2 linked regions of the Bythopirellula goksoeyrii genome follow. The protein of the gene in region 1 interacts with the protein of each later gene in a pairwise test. Links are inferred from orthologs where the notes say so. Each region holds a gene or a part of one and is shown on either strand. Other genes may lie near its edges. The genes, in order: eno and rpe.

Evidence for each region.
Region 2: the proteins of eno (region 1) and rpe interact in binary tests that used the Escherichia coli proteins (3 or more experiments, as listed by UniProt). The link is inferred for Bythopirellula goksoeyrii from one-to-one orthologs.

Annotation. Positions count from the first base shown.
Region 1 is NZ_CP042913.1:294,539-302,767, forward strand. The notes cover bases 3,302-6,288. They hold eno (phosphopyruvate hydratase), read left to right. Parts: upstream 3,302-4,149; coding sequence 4,150-5,427; downstream 5,428-6,288. Other genes in these bases: Pr1d_RS01190 (NHL repeat-containing protein), read left to right, coding at 3,302-3,957; Pr1d_RS01200 (hypothetical protein), read left to right, coding at 5,474-5,821; Pr1d_RS01205 (hypothetical protein), read left to right, coding at 5,835-6,288. Also shown: Pr1d_RS01185 (FtsK/SpoIIIE domain-containing protein), read left to right, coding at 1-2,719; more of Pr1d_RS01190, read left to right, coding at 2,827-3,301; more of Pr1d_RS01205, read left to right, coding at 6,289-6,404; Pr1d_RS01210 (hypothetical protein), read right to left, coding at 6,406-7,167; Pr1d_RS01215 (hypothetical protein), read right to left, coding at 7,293-7,778; 5'/3'-nucleotidase SurE, read right to left, coding at 7,808-8,229. UniProt on the Escherichia coli protein: Catalyzes the reversible conversion of 2-phosphoglycerate (2-PG) into phosphoenolpyruvate (PEP). It is essential for the degradation of carbohydrates via glycolysis.
Region 2 is NZ_CP042913.1:631,674-639,778, reverse strand. Bases 2,776-5,638 are described here. They hold rpe (ribulose-phosphate 3-epimerase), read right to left. Parts: upstream 4,622-5,638; coding sequence 3,929-4,621; downstream 2,776-3,928. Other genes in these bases: scpB (SMC-Scp complex subunit ScpB), read right to left, coding at 4,863-5,615; Pr1d_RS02500 (histidine phosphatase family protein), read right to left, coding at 3,268-3,867; accD (acetyl-CoA carboxylase, carboxyltransferase subunit beta), read right to left, coding at 2,776-3,063. Also shown: Pr1d_RS02515 (CAAX prenyl protease-related protein), read left to right, coding at 358-1,290; Pr1d_RS02510 (DOMON domain-containing protein), read left to right, coding at 1,468-2,139; more of accD, read right to left, coding at 2,212-2,775; Pr1d_RS02485 (mechanosensitive ion channel family protein), read left to right, coding at 5,766-6,713; Pr1d_RS02480 (cupin domain-containing protein), read left to right, coding at 6,853-7,227; Pr1d_RS02475 (class II fumarate hydratase), read left to right, coding at 7,308-8,105. UniProt on the Escherichia coli protein: Catalyzes the reversible epimerization of D-ribulose 5-phosphate to D-xylulose 5-phosphate.

The sequences.
Region 1 (8,229 bases):
AAGTGAACATGATTCCTCCTGGCAAGCAATGGCCGATCAGTGGTTCACTGGTTTCCAGCAAATCGCCGACGAGCTTGATCAGATGCAGGCGAGTTGCGACCAGTTCTTTCCTAATTGGTCAACTATCGATTGGGAGGATTGGCAACGCCCCGACCGCTTGCCACCCGTTATTTCGTTCGGCAAGTGCCTGCTCCCATTGCAAGCAGTCAAGAATGGCTTATCGGAAGATGCCCGGCTGGTTCCTGAACGAACTGAGCTCAACCTCCCCGCCTGGATGTCGTTTGCGGAAAGCCCTCGACTGATGATCACTGCCGATGGGGCAGGGCGGCGAGTCGCGGTCGAAGCATTGCAGTTATTGATGCTTCGCTTTCTCACGGCAGCACCTGCAGGCAAACTACGGTTTACGATTTGCGATCCGGCCGGGCTGGGAGAAAACTTTGCAACCTTTATGCATTTGGCTGACTATGACGAGCAACTCGTCGGCAAGCGCATCTTAACTGATTCTCGCCAGATCGATGAGCGACTCTCCCTGTTGTCAGATCACATGGAAAAGGTGTTCCAGAAATACTTGCGGAACGAGTTCGAATCGATCCACGAATACAACGCTCATGCAGGGGAGGTCGCTGAACCGTTTCATGTGATCGTCGTGGCCAATTTTCCGGCAGGGTTGAGCGATGCTTCGATCCGCAAACTGAAAACGATAGCCGCCACGGGGCCTCGCTGCGGCGTCTACACAATTCTGAGTGCCGATTCGTCACTTAAGCTCCCGGCGGACATTTCCATGGAGGAAATGCTCGCTGACGCGGTTCACCTTGATTGGGTGGATGACCGCCTGCGATGGCGGTATCCTTTGTTTGAGAAACTCACTCTTGAGTTGGACAAGCTTCCGCCGAAAGAGAAACTCAACGAGATTCTTCGGCACGCCGGTGAAGAGTCCCATACCGCCAGTCGAGTCGAAGTTCCTTTCGAGGTAGTCGCTCCCAGCCCTGAGCAAGTCTGGGTGGGCAACGCTGCCCAAGAACTGGTGGTTCCCATCGGCCGAGCAGGCGCCAACGAGCTGCAATCATTGCGGCTTGGAAAAGGGACGGCTCAACATGCCCTGATTTCTGGCAAGACAGGTTCTGGCAAAAGTACTTTGTTGCATGCCCTGGTGACCAATTTGGCGCTGCATTACAGTCCACGGGAAGTAGAGTTCTACTTGGTCGACTTTAAGAAGGGCGTCGAGTTCAAGACGTACGCAACACACGAATTACCTCATGCCAGGGTAATCGCGATCGAAAGTGAGCGGGAATTTGGGGTCAGCGTTCTCGAACGACTTGACGACGAATTGCGAAGTCGAGGAGAACGCTTTCGCGAACTCGGCGTGCAAGACCTAGCAGGTTTCCGCCGTGAGTCGGGGGAAGACCTCTCGCGGCTCTTATTGGTGATTGACGAGTTTCAGGAGTTGTTTGTTTCCGATGACAAGCTTGCACAGGATGCCGCTTTGCTGCTGGACCGTCTCGTACGGCAGGGGCGAGCCTTTGGAATCCATGTTCTGCTCGGCTCACAAACCTTGGCGGGGGCATACTCCCTGGCGCGTAGCACGATCGGCCAGATGGCGGTCCGCATCGCCCTGGAGTGCAGCGAAGCCGATGCACACTTGATACTCAGCGACGACAACTCTGCGGCTCGACTCTTGAGCCGTCCAGGTGAGGCGATCTACAACGACCAAAACGGCATGGTCGAAGGAAACCATTTGTTCCAGGTGGTGTGGCTGGCAGACAGCCAACGTCAACAGTACCTGGCCGATATACGTCAACGACAACTCGACGCAGGAATCGCAACCGTACCGGCAATCGTATTTGAAGGAAATGTCCCAGCCAATCCGCTGTCGAACGAGCAATTGGTCGACTTGATAACCTCCGATTCCGATGGGCCCGTTGTGGAGCCTAAGATTTGGCTGGGATCCGCTGTGAGAATTGAACCCCCCACTCAGTTGACATTCCGTCGGCAAGGTGGCAATCACCTCTTGATCGTCGGGCAAGATGAACCGTTGGCACTCGGTATTCTTTCCACGGCTGTAGCGACATTGGCGTCCCAACAACAGGGAGATGAATCAAAGATCACCATTTTAGATGGCATGCGGAGCGAATCTCTTGATCGGGGCGCTTGGCAAAAAGTAATTGACGCGATGCCCGATCGAGTTCGTATTTGTCCCGTCCGCGAGACGTCTCATGTGATTTCGCAATTAGCCGATGAAGTATCTCGGCGGAACTCAGACCCCGTTCAGGAATACGAGCCTCAGTTTTTAGTGATCTACGACCTGGCCCAATTCCGAGACCTGCGCGTGACCGAAGAAGAGTTCACCTTTGCGGTCAGCTCGTCGAACAACGGCAAACCGCCGGCAACGGATAAACAATTTCGTGAAATCTTGCGAGAAGGGCCTGCCGTTGGAATCCACCTCTTGATTTGGTGCGATTCGCACAACAGCCTTGCTCGGATTCTCGACCGGATTGCCTTACGGGAAGTGGACTATCGAGTCGCTCTACAGATGAGTCCTGTCGATTCAACGAGCCTAATCGATTCGCCAGCCGCAGGACGCTTGGGCGAACATCGTGCCATATTCTATCGCGACGACTTAGGCACGAGTGTCAAATTCCGGCCCTATGGCAGACCTAGCGACGAGTGGCTCGCTTGGCTTGCCGAGCAATCTGCGGTACGCAGAGTAGGGCGACCCTAAGACAATTCTTTCCGATAGATATCGACCCTTGGAATCGGCCTCCTATAATGTTCTGTTAAAGGTGCGATTGAATCGCAAGACTTAGACCTATTCCAAGGAATCTCTTCATGAATCTTTCCGACCAACCGGACCACACGCGTCGCCGTTTCATGCAAACGACTCTCGCTGGTGCTGCCACAACATTGGCTTTGCCAACAATCGTCACCGCTCGCAAGACCAACTCCAACGCGATCGTCGGCAGCGGTGAATATCAATATGAAGTGCAGCACCAGTTCCCGCAGCTTCCAGAGAAGTATCATTGGCAAACAACACACAACGTCGCCTTTGATAGCGATGGTAACTTGTACGTGATTCATGAGGGGAAATTGAATATCCCTGACCATCCCACGATATTTGTCTTTGATCAAACGGGGAAATTTATTCGTGCATTTGGTGAAGAATTCGTCGGCGGGGGACATGGATTGGAAATTCGCAATGAGGATGGCGAAGATTTTCTGTATGTCTGTGCATACCAACAGCAAAGGTCCATTGCCAAGCTTAATACCAAAGGAGAGCAAGTGTGGCGCAAAGGGGCACCCATGGAGAGTGGCGTCTATGTGGAAGGGGAGGACAAGTTCCCTCGCGCAAATGACGACAATCCCTGGGGTCGCGATCGCTTCATACCTACCAACATCGCCTTTCTCCCTGATCGAGGTTTCTTGCTGAGCGATGGCTACGGCGCCTACCGAGTTCATCTCTACGACAGTGAAGCTAATTGGGTAAGTACTTTTGGTGAGCCAGGAAAATCTGAATCAAAAAAAGATGGCACGTTCAAATTGCCACACGGCATCTGGATCGATAATCGTGGTGACGAACCATTGGTTGTGGTAGCTGACCGCGAGTTTGATCGCCTGCAGTGGTTTACTCTCGACGGTGAACATCGACAGACACTCGACGGTTTCTTGTGGCCGGCGAATGTCGATACCTATGGAGACGTCATGCTAGTTCCCGAATTGGTAGCACGCGTGACGCTTCTGGATAAAGACAACAGGGTAATCGCGCATCTAGGAACTGATACCGAGCGAATTCAGCAAAACAACCGCGAGACAGGCGGATTCAACATTCGCGCCGATGAATCGCAGTGGCTTCCGGGCAAGTTTGTTCACCCTCACGACGCCTGTTTCGACAGCGAGGGGAATATTTTCGTCGCCGAATGGGTTGCCACAGGTCGAGTGAGCAAATTGCGACGATTAGGTTAGGCATTCCGATGTGCATCTCAACGCCGGGGATTGCAATCCCCCGGCTTAATCCCGGACCAAAGTGTTGGTCCGGCTGGGAGGGAGTTTTCCGCACCGCCTCGACAGCCAGCGCTCGTGCTATAAAATGGGCCATTCCCAAAGACTACGACCCAACAGTAACAACTCAAATACCCATATCAGGAGTAATTCACTATGAGCACTATAGTCGATATCCACGGACGGCAGATTCTGGACAGTCGCGGCAATCCCACAGTCGAGGTCGATGTCACCCTCGTGGACGGCACCATCGGCACAGCAGCCGTTCCCAGTGGCGCGAGTACCGGGGCCCATGAAGCTTGGGAGCTTCGCGACGGCGACAAAGATGTATTTCTTGGCAAAGGGGTTACCAAGGCTGTTGAGAATATCAACACAGCAATTGCCGACGAGTTGATTGGCATGGATGCTCTCGATCAAATGGCTATCGACGGACAAATGCTTGAACTCGATGGTACACCGAACAAGAAGAATCTCGGCGCGAATGCAATTCTGGGTGTTTCGCTCGCCACAGCTCATGCAGCGGCACGGTTCTGCGAATTACCGCTCTATCGATATTTGGGAGGATCGAACGCCCGACTGTTGCCCGCGCCGATGATGAACATCCTCAACGGTGGTGAACACGCTGACAACTCTGTTGATATCCAAGAGTTCATGGTGATGCCGTTGGGCTTTGAATCATTTAGCGATGCACTTCGCTGCGGCTGTGAAATCTTCCACAACCTGAAGAAGGTTCTGTCCGACAAGAATCTCAATACCTCCGTAGGCGACGAAGGTGGCTTTGCCCCCAACCTGGGCGCCAATGCTGAGGCATTTGACGTGATTCTCACCGCCATCGAGAAGGCAGGTTATAAGCCGGGCGAGCAAGTGTGGTTTGCCATGGATTGCGCGGCCACGGAGTTTTACGACAGCAAGAAGAAAGTTTACACGATCGACGGTAAAGAGCTCGATAGCGGGGGGATGGTCGATCTAATGGCTGGTTGGGTCGACAAGTATCCCATCTGCTCGATCGAAGACGGTTGCAGCGAAGACGACTGGGAAGGATGGAAACTGATGTCGACGCGACTTGGTGACAAGTGCCAACTGGTGGGAGATGATCTGTTCGTGACCAACGTTGAGCGGCTCCAGCGCGGTATCGACGAAGGAATCGCCAACAGCATCCTCATCAAAGTGAACCAGATCGGCACGCTGACCGAGACGATTGACGCGATTAATCTCGCTCACCGTAGCGGATACACTAGTGTCACCAGCCACCGCAGCGGCGAAACCGAAGATGCTACTATCGCTGACCTAGCCGTGGCACTCTCAACGGGCCAGATCAAGACCGGCTCGGCATCCCGCAGCGACCGTATGGCGAAATACAATCAACTTCTGCGGATTGAAGAGCAATTGGGCGACGCGGCACAGTACGCGGGGCCGCTGTTTCCGCGGCGGTAATGAGGCACAAGAATAAGATCAGTCCCACTGAAGTGGGACCACCGTCATGACATCCCCCCCACCCATCACTGACTCGCCCTGGCTCTGGTTTGCCATATTCCCAGCGGTGGGACTGGTGGCGATCTTGGCTACCGGCGGGAAATTCGGCGATCGTCAAGCGAACATTGAGCGTCAGGGGCAGGCCCGGACGGCGGTGGCAGAGGGGTCGCTTGAGATCGACGAGGATGCTGGCGGTCAGAAAATTGTTAAGCGAGTACCGCATTACTCCCAACCGGGTGATACACAGGTCAAACTCTGGCCTCTCGCTGTTACGCTGGCGGTAATCACCTTGGGTTCGCTGGGGATGCTGGTGCGAGAACGGTGGAGGATGCACTCCCCTGAGGGTCGCGGCTAGACGATAGCAAGACATGAATCTACTGCTTGAGAATCCGCTGCCGATTTGGGCTGCTGGGGTTGTACTCACCACTTTGTGCTTGGTGTTGGTGCTTGCACGGCGGTCTCTTGCATCAATTCTTGTGTTGGGGGCCGTGATTGCTCTTACGTTAGTTTTGGTACTTGCCGAGAGAATGGTCGTCACTGATCGTGAGCAAGTCGAAGCGACCCTGTCGCAATTGACCGACGCGATTGAGGCCAACGATCTCACCGCCGTACTTGCACTCATGGATCCCACCGCAACCAACGTTCGAACTGATGCCGAAAAACTGATGCCTCAAGTGAAAGTGAGGGACGCCGGAGCAACCACAGTTCGGGTCGAACTCGACGAAACTTCCGTACCACTACGAGCAACCTCATTTTTCCGAGGGCGGGTCGACGGCGTTCACTCTCGCTCGGGTGCCCGACTTTTTTTCTTCGATCAAGTGGAAATTGACTGGCAGAAAACCGGTGACCGCTGGTTGATCGTCAACTATCGAGTTTATCAGCGAGGTCAACCGATTGATGCGGTGAAAAGCGTGCGAGGGAACCGGCCCGTCCGGTAACCTATGACTTGGGGCCATAGGGCGGACGGGGCCTGTGATGCTCTTTCTGAAATCCTGCCTTAGGGATCGGACGGAAAAATTCCTGGTTCGGCTCGCGACGCCAGGCGCCATCGTGATATCCATCAGCGGCATCGGGATCAAGCCGGCGTGGGTCGGGGCCTGCAGAACCGTAGCCGTAGCTGGGTGACGTGAATCCGGGACCAGGGATACCACCTGGATAGCCACCGCCATAACCCGGATAGCCACCACCTCCGTAGCCGGGGCCGTAGCCACCATAGTCAGGTCCATAGCCCCCGCCACCATAGGGACCGAAGCCTGGAAATCCGCCTATAGCACCGAAAAAGTTGCCACCTCCGACGGTCGCTCCGCGCCAGGCATCGTGTACACGTTCCCATTCCGCATCAATTCCACCACGGCCATTGCCGTAGTTGGTCACGACGAAGTTGGCACTCGATGATCCATCGGCCCCACGCAATACGGTCCGCGTACGGCTGTACCCGCTGGTCACGTTCCGTTGGTCTGGCAAAGGCTCTACGGGAGAAATCTGGTCATACTGTGCCACGCGAGCACCGGTGGCCGGATCATGTGTGTAGCGACTAGGAGCGAAAACCCAACTATCGGCCTGGGGCACATATGGTGTTGCCGTGGCTAATGTGTAGCAGCTTGGGCACTCAGCACCGCGCGAGCGTGACGAGAGAAATACTGCTAAAAGAGCAAAGGCGAAAAGGAGTCGCCATACGAATGGAGGAATGCGATTGGTCATGATGTAGATCTTTGAGGAGGGAGGGAATCAGGGAGGAGTGAGGAATGTTATGGTTCTCAGAAGCGTGTCGCTTTGCGACACACGGAAACCAAATGCAACTTCTATTCCGTTGACTTATGTTGAGATTATGCACCATCAGGTCGGTAAATCTTGAGCGTATGATCTGCAGGATCGTAAATGTACTCAACGCCCGGATCGAGTTCCGGAAGTGTCAGGTTATTGAACTCAACAATCTTCTTCATAAATTCATCATGCGACTTGGGATACTCGCCATGTTCCCCCCAATAGAGATCCAATGCGTGAACAATATTTAGGCGCAGATTCTCATATTCGACGTAGAATCGAGTGCCTCCAATGGCGGAGGCAACCTGACCTGCAGCACGAGACTTCTTGCCTTTGACAGGATCTTTGGCAGTAAACGGACGAGGCGTCGAAGTAACTGGTGGCGGCTCATCGGGGCCGGTCGGCTGGACAACTTCTTCACTAGGTGCTTCGGCCACGGTAGCGGGTTGGGCTGCTGGTGTACTTGTTTGATGGGTTTCGATTTCGGGGACTTCGCAACCAGTGAAAAAAATGAGCAGTGCGAAGAGAGATAGGTGCTTTGATTCCATGGTCGGAGTCCATCCAGCATTTAGGTGTGTTATGTATTTCCACAGTTCCCCAATTTCCATTCTCGCATTTCTGCGATCTTCGATCTCAGGGTCATGTCAAAATTCAAGGGGGTGAGGGTAATATTTCCTGCTCGCAGGGCTGACAGGTCGGTTTCTTCGTGACTCGGGGGATCAGGCTGTAGGCCGTTGGCCCAATAGTAGGGGCGGCCACGAGGGTCGATCTTTTTGCGAAAATCTTCACCCCAGGGGGCCGTTGCCATCGGCACGACTTTCACCTCTGCAGGATTATTGAGTGCCGCCATGGGGATGTTCAGGTTATACAAATGGTGTGTTGCATTTTCTTTCGTGAGCATTTGTTCAATTACACCCACGGCCAGTTCCGCGGCGACGTCGTAGCGGGCTGCCTCGTGAAACTCGAGTGACACCGCTACGCTGGTCATTCCAAAAAATG
Region 2 (8,105 bases), 340 kb from region 1 along the record:
CTCAGAATTCCAACAAGGGCAACTTAGAGTCACCCTGTCGCTAGGCGGGGTAGACTGCTATTCTGACTCGTTAGAACTCGATTAGCTAGTGCAAATGCGGTTTTTCCCGTGCATTAATCTCTTGCCACTGCTGGACACTTGTTCGGTCCAGCACCGCACAAGATTAGGCATCGGCGGCACTTGCGCGAATACCGATTTTCGTCTGACCCAAGCTTCCTAGCCCCTCCAGGCTCTGGAGTACACTGTTCGGCCCACTAGCTACGTCCTTAGAAAACTGATTGCTATAGCGTTAAGTGCTTTGTTTGTAGTGAGATACGCAACGAAGCTCGATCCAATGTGAGTTCAAGGAATGCTGGCATGTCTGCACCAAATGAAGATTCTGTGAACCAGACGGCAACGCCGCTCCCTGCGGGCTGGCTCTCTCGCTGGCCGGCGGTTACGTTTCTCCTGCCGTTTGCTGTATTCATGCTGGTGGGAAGCCTGGAGCCGACTCCTCCGAAATCTTCCCAGAGTGACAATCTAGGGGAGGCTGTCCTTGAGACCGAGTCCCTGGATGAAGTCATCGATTCGCCTGCAATCGACGATTTCTCGCCCGAAGAGGGGGGCCTGCTTCCCAAGATTCCCTATGCATACTATCCCTGGGTCTACACACTGAAAATTGTGCTGACCTTGGTTGCGATGGCACTCGTTTGGCCCGGCTATCGCACGTTTCCTTTTCGGGTGAGCTGGCTGAGCGTCGCCGTAGGGGTAGTGGGAGTCGTTCTGTGGGTCGCGCTCTGCCATCTCAGGCTGGAACCAAGAATCATCGGCCCAGTGGACCGCTTCCTGGGGAGTTTTATTCCAGGTCGTGAACCGGGGGAAATTCCTACGATCCACCTCCTGGATCTCCTGGGAACTGGCGAGCGAAGTGCGTACGATCCACTCACTCAGATGGCGGGCCAACCCGTCGCGGCTTGGGCCTTTCTAATCGTTCGCTTTATCGGTCTGGCCTTGATCGTGCCGATCATCGAGGAGTTTTTTCTCCGCGGATTCCTGATGCGATTCGTCATGCATCAACAGTGGTGGAAGGTGCCATTTGGCGAAGCCGATGCCACCGCCTTGCTGGTTGGTACGCTGGTCCCCATGATGATGCATATGGGGGAACTGTTTGCCGCGGCGGTATGGTTCAGTATGATTACCTGGCTAATGCTCCGCACCCGCAACATCTGGGACTGCGTGGTCGCCCATGGAGTGACAAACCTGTTGCTGGGGATTTACGTCGTGCTATTCGACCAATGGCAGTTGATGTAGAGGGGGAGTGAGTAAGTGAGTAAGTGAGTAAGTGAGTAAGTGAGTGGGTTTCTAGCACTACCTACTCACCTACTCACCTACTCACCTTTCACTTACTCACTCCCCTACTCACCCAAACGGCTCAACTCAATTCGACTGCCTCGAAGTTTTCAGTAACATTAAATATCACAAAACACCATGCCCAACTCAATCACCCCCGACTCGTCGCTCATTCCGCCGCGGTTTCTGTTTCGCTTCGCTGTCGAGATCCATCGCTGCGAACCCCTATGGAGTGCTGCAGGAGTTTCGTTGGACGAGAAATATGCGCTCCCCATGCTTGCGGAACTTGATGGCCAGCGCCAACTGGCCGAGGTGCGGATGGGATGGAGCTCGCAGGGTTTAGCCTGGTGGGTTCGTGTCGAAGGAAAGAGCCAACTCCCCTGGTGCCGGGATTCGCGCCTCGAAGACAGCGATGGGCTGCAGGTGTGGGTCGATACCCGTGCGACGACCAATGTGCATCGAGCCAGCCGTTATTGCCATCGCTATACCTTCCTGCCACGCGGAGGGGGGCACACGGCCGAAGAACCGGTGGCAGATCAGTTGCTGATCAATCGAGCTCGCGAAAATGCCCGCCCGATTCGCCCCCGCGAGCTGCAGGTGAAAGCGAAGGTAACCAAATCAGGCTACGAGCTGTCAGCCTTTGCACCGGTGGTGGCCCTCTATGGCTTTGACCCCGTCGGTTCGCCCCGGTTGGGATTTACGTACGCTCTCTTGGATCGCGAACAGGGTCTGCAAACCTTCTCAAGCGGTCCCGAGTTTCCTTATGAAGAAGACCCCAGCTGCTGGGCTGAAGCGATATTGGTGGAGTGATACTCTCCCTCAGCCGGACGGCCACGCCGTCCGGGATTGATCCCGGAGGACGTGGTCCTCCGGCCAAGAAGATCACTTGCCACAATAGTCAATAATTCGAGCGATCTCACTCTTGAGATCCGACCGCTCGACGATCCGGTCGATGTACCCATGTTCGAGTAGGAACTCGCTGGTCTGAAATCCCTTGGGGAGTTCAATGCGAATCGTGGCTTTAATGGTTCGCGGCCCCGCGAAGCCAATCAGCGCTTTCGGCTCAGCGAAGATGATATCGCCTAGCGATGCAAAACTCGCCGCCACGCCACCCATCGTGGGGTTCGTGAGCACAGAGATAAAGAGCCCTTGGGCTTCGTCATAGCGGGCCAGTGCGGCAGAGACTTTTGCCATCTGCATGAGCGAATAAATCCCCTCGTGCATCCGCGCCCCACCCCCCGATCCGCTGATAATAATCAACGGAAGGCGTTCCGCCGTTGCACGTTCCACGAGTCGCGTGAGTTTCTCTCCCACGACCGATCCCATGCTTCCCATGATGAACGCCGAGTCGGTGACGCCAAACGCCACTCGTCGTGCCCGGACCATCCCGGTGCCGGTGAGGGCAGCATCGCGGAGGCCGGTGCGCTTTTGTTCTGCAACAATTCGGTCGCTGTATTTTTTCTTGTCTTCAAAGCCGAGCGGATCGGTGGGGCTGAGATCGGCATCCCATTCCTCGAAAGTGCCGGCATCGAGAACGGCTTCGATGCGACCCCGCGCACTCAGATACATGTGGAAACCACACTCCGGGCAAACGTTCATCAGCCGTTCACACTCTTTGCGGAAGATCATCGCTCCGCAATCTTCGCAACTGAGCCACAGTCCACTGGGGACTCCGCGCTTCTCCCGAGCCGGCTTCGCCTGTTCTTTCGCCATTTTTGTTTCGCCGGTTGCCATGCTGGCAGGTTCTCGGTCGATACCAGAGGGGTTTGCTATTCTTTTCCGATAGTCAGACTAGTATACCAAGGGTGACATTTGCTAACCATGCCGAGGCCTGAATGTCCAATGCCCAATGACCAATAAATTCGAGTTTCCTGCCTCCCCAACTTTGTGCATTCCTATGAGGACGCCGAGGTGTCGGTTGGCCTGCTCCGAAGGTGCTTACTCTGCGCTCGGCGTACTGCCTGCGATTGCCAGGGGCTGGGGTGCGGGGATCAACTCCCAGGCTGGGCGAGACTGGCAACAGGACTGCCAAAGATTGCCAAAGTCGGCGTCCCGCAACACGTGAACAAGTATGCTTGCCAGCGGCTCTGGAACCACAAATGCGACGGTCCCCTCCTTGTGTTTCTTGCTCAGTTTGGCGACTACGTCCTGCAATCTTTCCTGAGCTGCTTGCAGGGTTTCTCCCTCAGGGGGGCAGACCGTCTCGGGATTCTCCAACCATTTGCGATACACCTTCGGCTGGTTGCTCTTTACGTCGGCGATGAGCATTCCCTGCCACAAACCCAGATCAAGATTCCTAAGGTTTTTGTTCGATTTCACTTTCTGATTCAGAAAATCCGCAACCAACTCGGCCGTCTGCTGCGTCGCCACGCCGGGACCCGCAAAGATCGCTTCCACAGGGATCTGACTCAGCTCTCCTGCAAGTCCAGCCACCTTCTGGCGCCCTTCATCACTTAAGGGGAGATCGATGGTCCCTTGGATTCGACCTTGTGTGTCGTAATCCGTCTGTCCAGTTCGTATGAGTAAGATGTTTAGCATAGTTCTTTGGTAGTTTACCGTGTGGTAGTTCTTGGTTGGTTTTACCGTTTGACTGTGTATGTTAGCGATTCACTTGGGCCAATCGCTGCAGTTCAACGAGACTTGCTGCGTAATCGGGTGTGCGGAAAATGGCCGAGCCTGTGACAAACATCTCAGCCCCGGCTTCAGCACACGCGGCGATCGTTTCAGCACTCACTCCACCATCGACTTCAACAAGCACCTCGGGGGGGAGCATCGCGCGCAATTCACGCACTTTGCTCAGAACGCTTTCATCAAATTTCTGCCCGCCGTATCCCGGCATCACTGTCATGGCCAGCACATAGTCGCAGGCTTCGAGATAGGGTTCAACAGCCGAAACTGGCGTGGGGGGATTCAGAACTAGCCCGGCCGCGGAACCGAGGGACCGAATCTGTTCGAGCAAGGGCCGCGGATCTTCGACCGCCTCAATGTGAATCGAGATGAGCCCTGCACCCGACTCGACAAACTGTGGAATGTACTTTTCGGGATTCGTGATCATCAGGTGCACGTCCAACGGCAACTCGGTGACACGTCGCACCGCTTCGATGATCGTGAACCCATAGGTGATGTTGGGGACGAAATGCCCGTCCATGATGTCCAAATGCAGAGCCCGCGCCCCAGCCTCTTCGACCGCCCTGACCTCTCGCTCTAAATTGCCAAAATCGCAAAGCAGCATCGACGGCAAGATCACCGGACGCGTGGCGCGCAACTGGGCAAACGTTAATCCGTTACTCATAGGGCTTAGCAATAGATTGAGTCGGCAGGATCAGGCTACGTACAAATCAAAAAGTAATTCGTTTTTGGCCGACAATAGGCGGGGATCTTCAACAGGGGGCAGATTCTAGCAATCTCCCCGGACAATCTCTACGGGGACTTACGTCGGGGAAATGGCATTATTTACGTTACTTATTTGTGTGTAACACTTTACGACGAATCTCTTCCTGCAAGAAATCCGGCCGTAGGGGGCCATTGCCGGACTAATTGTCGTCCAGATCCTCACTCTGTGGTAGTTCCGCTGGTGATTTGATATTCAGCAAATGGTTGAAGCGATCTGTCGTGCGATAGACGCGCCCGTTGGCATTTTCTGTAGGGCGATCCAATTGCAACAGCCCTCGGCGAATCAACTGATTCAGTAGCGCTGTGCTCCGCGAGCCGCGCACTTTCGCTACGTCTTCGGCACTCACCGGCTGACGGTAGGCCACAATCGAAAGCACTTCGATGGCATGCGGTGACAGTCGCACTTGGCGAGTATTGCCGCTGAGGCGTTGCCGCACTGCTTCCTGTTCAGCACTAAGCTGCATGCGATAGCCGGCACCTTCGCTCACGATCCGATAGCAGCAGTTGGTCTCGGCGTAGACTTCATTGAGTTCTTCGATCAGTGAATCGACTTCCTGCGGGGAGACATCGCGGATATGTGCTGCCATGGAACGATTGCTCAAGGGGCGCCCATCTTCTTGGCCCACGAACAGCATCCCTTCGACAATCATCCGGGGGGACAGAACTTGCTTCTCACATGCGTCATCGGACTGCCCTTGCTGAACCTCATCGAGCGACTGGGCCAACTCACGATTGGTGGCTTCTGGATCCGCTGGCTCGCCGGAGTCCGAAGCAGTCAAACGAGCAAAGGCAGCCGACAGGCGCTGGAGCGAGAATCTGCTCGCAGCATCCTCAGGCGCAGCCACTTTGTCTGCAGAGTTCTTTCCAGAATCAGTCTGCGGGGATTTGGACATCGCTGAGAATAATAGTACTCATCGTGTGCGAGCAGCAAGGGCGGTATTGATCTCGATGCTAGCATTCGAGTCTGGGCTCGACACGTGGAAAGTGCCTGAGCTAAAAATCGGTGAATTTCAATCAATTTCCCTCTCAATTTTTCAGAGTCTATGAATCTTCACTTACTCGCCCAAGCTGCCTCCACGGCCGCCAGTGAATCAGCCACGAAACTCAATGCCACAGAGATAGCACTCAAGCAGTTTTGGCAGAAGTTCTGGACAATGAACTGGAAGACGATCGAAGGAAGTGAGTGGCTCTTCGCGGCCCAGTACTACGGCTTTCGGGCGATGCTCGTCGTGGTGCTGATGATCCTGGCCTGGACTCTGTCCGGCTGGCTCTCCAGCGGGGTGCGTCGCGGCCTCACACGTATCCGATTTGACGAGACGCTTACAAAATTCCTGGCTAAATTGGTCCGCTGGGCCGCCCTGCTGCTCACAGCCCTGACTTGCCTGAGTTTCTTCGGCGTGGAGACCACCAGCTTTGCTGCCTTGATCGGTGCTGCGGGCTTGGCCGTCGGTTTAGCGTTTCAGGGGACGCTTTCCAACTTTGCCGCAGGGGCGATGCTGCTGATTTTTCGTCCCTACAAAGTCGGCGATACGGTGAACATTGCCAACCACTTGGGCAAAGTGAACGAGATCGCGCTATTCACTACCGAGATCGATACCTTCGACGGGCGGCGGATCATTATTCCCAATAGCTCGATCTATGGTGCGGTGATCGAAAATATCACCTACCACCGCTCCCGCCGCGTCGATATCGCGGTAGGAACCGACTACTCTGCCGACATCGACGAGACCCGCCAAGCCTTGGAACGCGCCATGGCCATCGTCCCGCATGCACTTCAGGATCCGGAGCCGGCCGCAGTGCTCTTAGAACTGGGTGCTTCGAGCGTCAATTGGTCGGTGCGGGTGTGGGTCAATCGCGACGACTTCGGGGACGCCAAACAGGCCCTCATCCGGGCGGTAAAAATGGAACTCGACCGCTCTCAAATCGGCATTCCCTTCCCGCAGATGGATGTGCATCTCCAACCAACCAGTGGTGACGAAAAGGCGGCCTAACTTGCCGCTGAGCCCTTTGGGCGTTAGCCTAAAGCTTGCCTGTTAAGAAAACCTTAGCCGGAGGTACACATACCTCCGGGGAATCTCCCGGATCGCGTGGCGGACCGGCTAGGGGCCACCTCAAGCGGGGAATATCTCAATGGACGTTCACAACCTGGAATCCGTCCCGGCTTTTACTACCAAGGATGGTTCGGAGATCCGCGAATTGCTAGCCCATCGCAATTCGTGCATCACAAACCAGAGCCTGGCCGAAGCACGGCTGCCAGTTGGCGAACGTACGGACCCGCACTATCATCCGCTCTGCGAGGAAATATACTATTTACTCGAAGGATCGGGCAGAATGCAGATAGAGGACGACGTGCAAGACGTTTCTCCAGGCGACGCCATCGCCATCCCGCCAGGAGCACGCCATCAAATCACGAACACCGGCAGCGAGACACTTAGGTTCCTCTGTTGTTGCGCCCCCGCCTACGAGCACGAAGACACCATCCTGGTCGACGACTGGCCGGCGTAGAAGATGGAACATATGCCGGAAGCTGACGCATCCGGCTCGCCAATATCAAACCACAGACAACCAACAACGGACAACTGACGATGCCACAATTCCGCACCGAACGCGATACGATGGGCGAGATGCAAGTTCCCGCCGATGCCCTGTATGGAGCTTCCACCGCCCGCGCGGTTGATAATTTCCCGATCTCCTTCGAACCAGTTCCCGCCGCGATGATCCATGCTTTTGGGCATCTCAAAGCGGCATGCGCTGAAGCGAATCGCCAGCTCGGCAAGCTCGACGGCAAACGGGCCGACGCGATCATCGCTGCCGCCAATGAAGTTGCCGAAGGGAAGCACGACCAGCAGTTCCCCGTCGATATCTATCAGACCGGATCCGGCACTTCGACCAACATGAACGCCAACGAAGTGATCGCCAATCTGGCAAACGAAAAGCTGGGTTTCGGGGTCGGCGCCAAGGGGACCGAAGGGGCCGTGCATCCCAACGACCATGTCAACATGGGTCAATCCTCGAACGACACGTTTCCTACTGCGATGCACATCGCCGCGGCCAAGGTGATCAAGGAGAATTTGATCCCCAACTTGGAGCGGCTCCAACAGGCGCTCGCCGAGAAAGCGACCGCCTGGGACAAGATCGTCAAGATTGGCCGAACTCACTTAATGGATGCCACCCCGATCCGCGTGGGCCAGGTCTTCGGGGGCTATGCTGCCCAGGCTGAATACGCGGTGGTACGGGCAAAGCAGGCTCTTAATTTACGCACAAATCTGGAAATTGGCGGCACCGCCGTCGGCACGGGCATCAACACACATCCACAGTTCGCTGCCAAGGTGTGCGCAGCCCTTTCAAAGCAACTCGGCATCGAGTTCGAAGAAGCAGCCAAC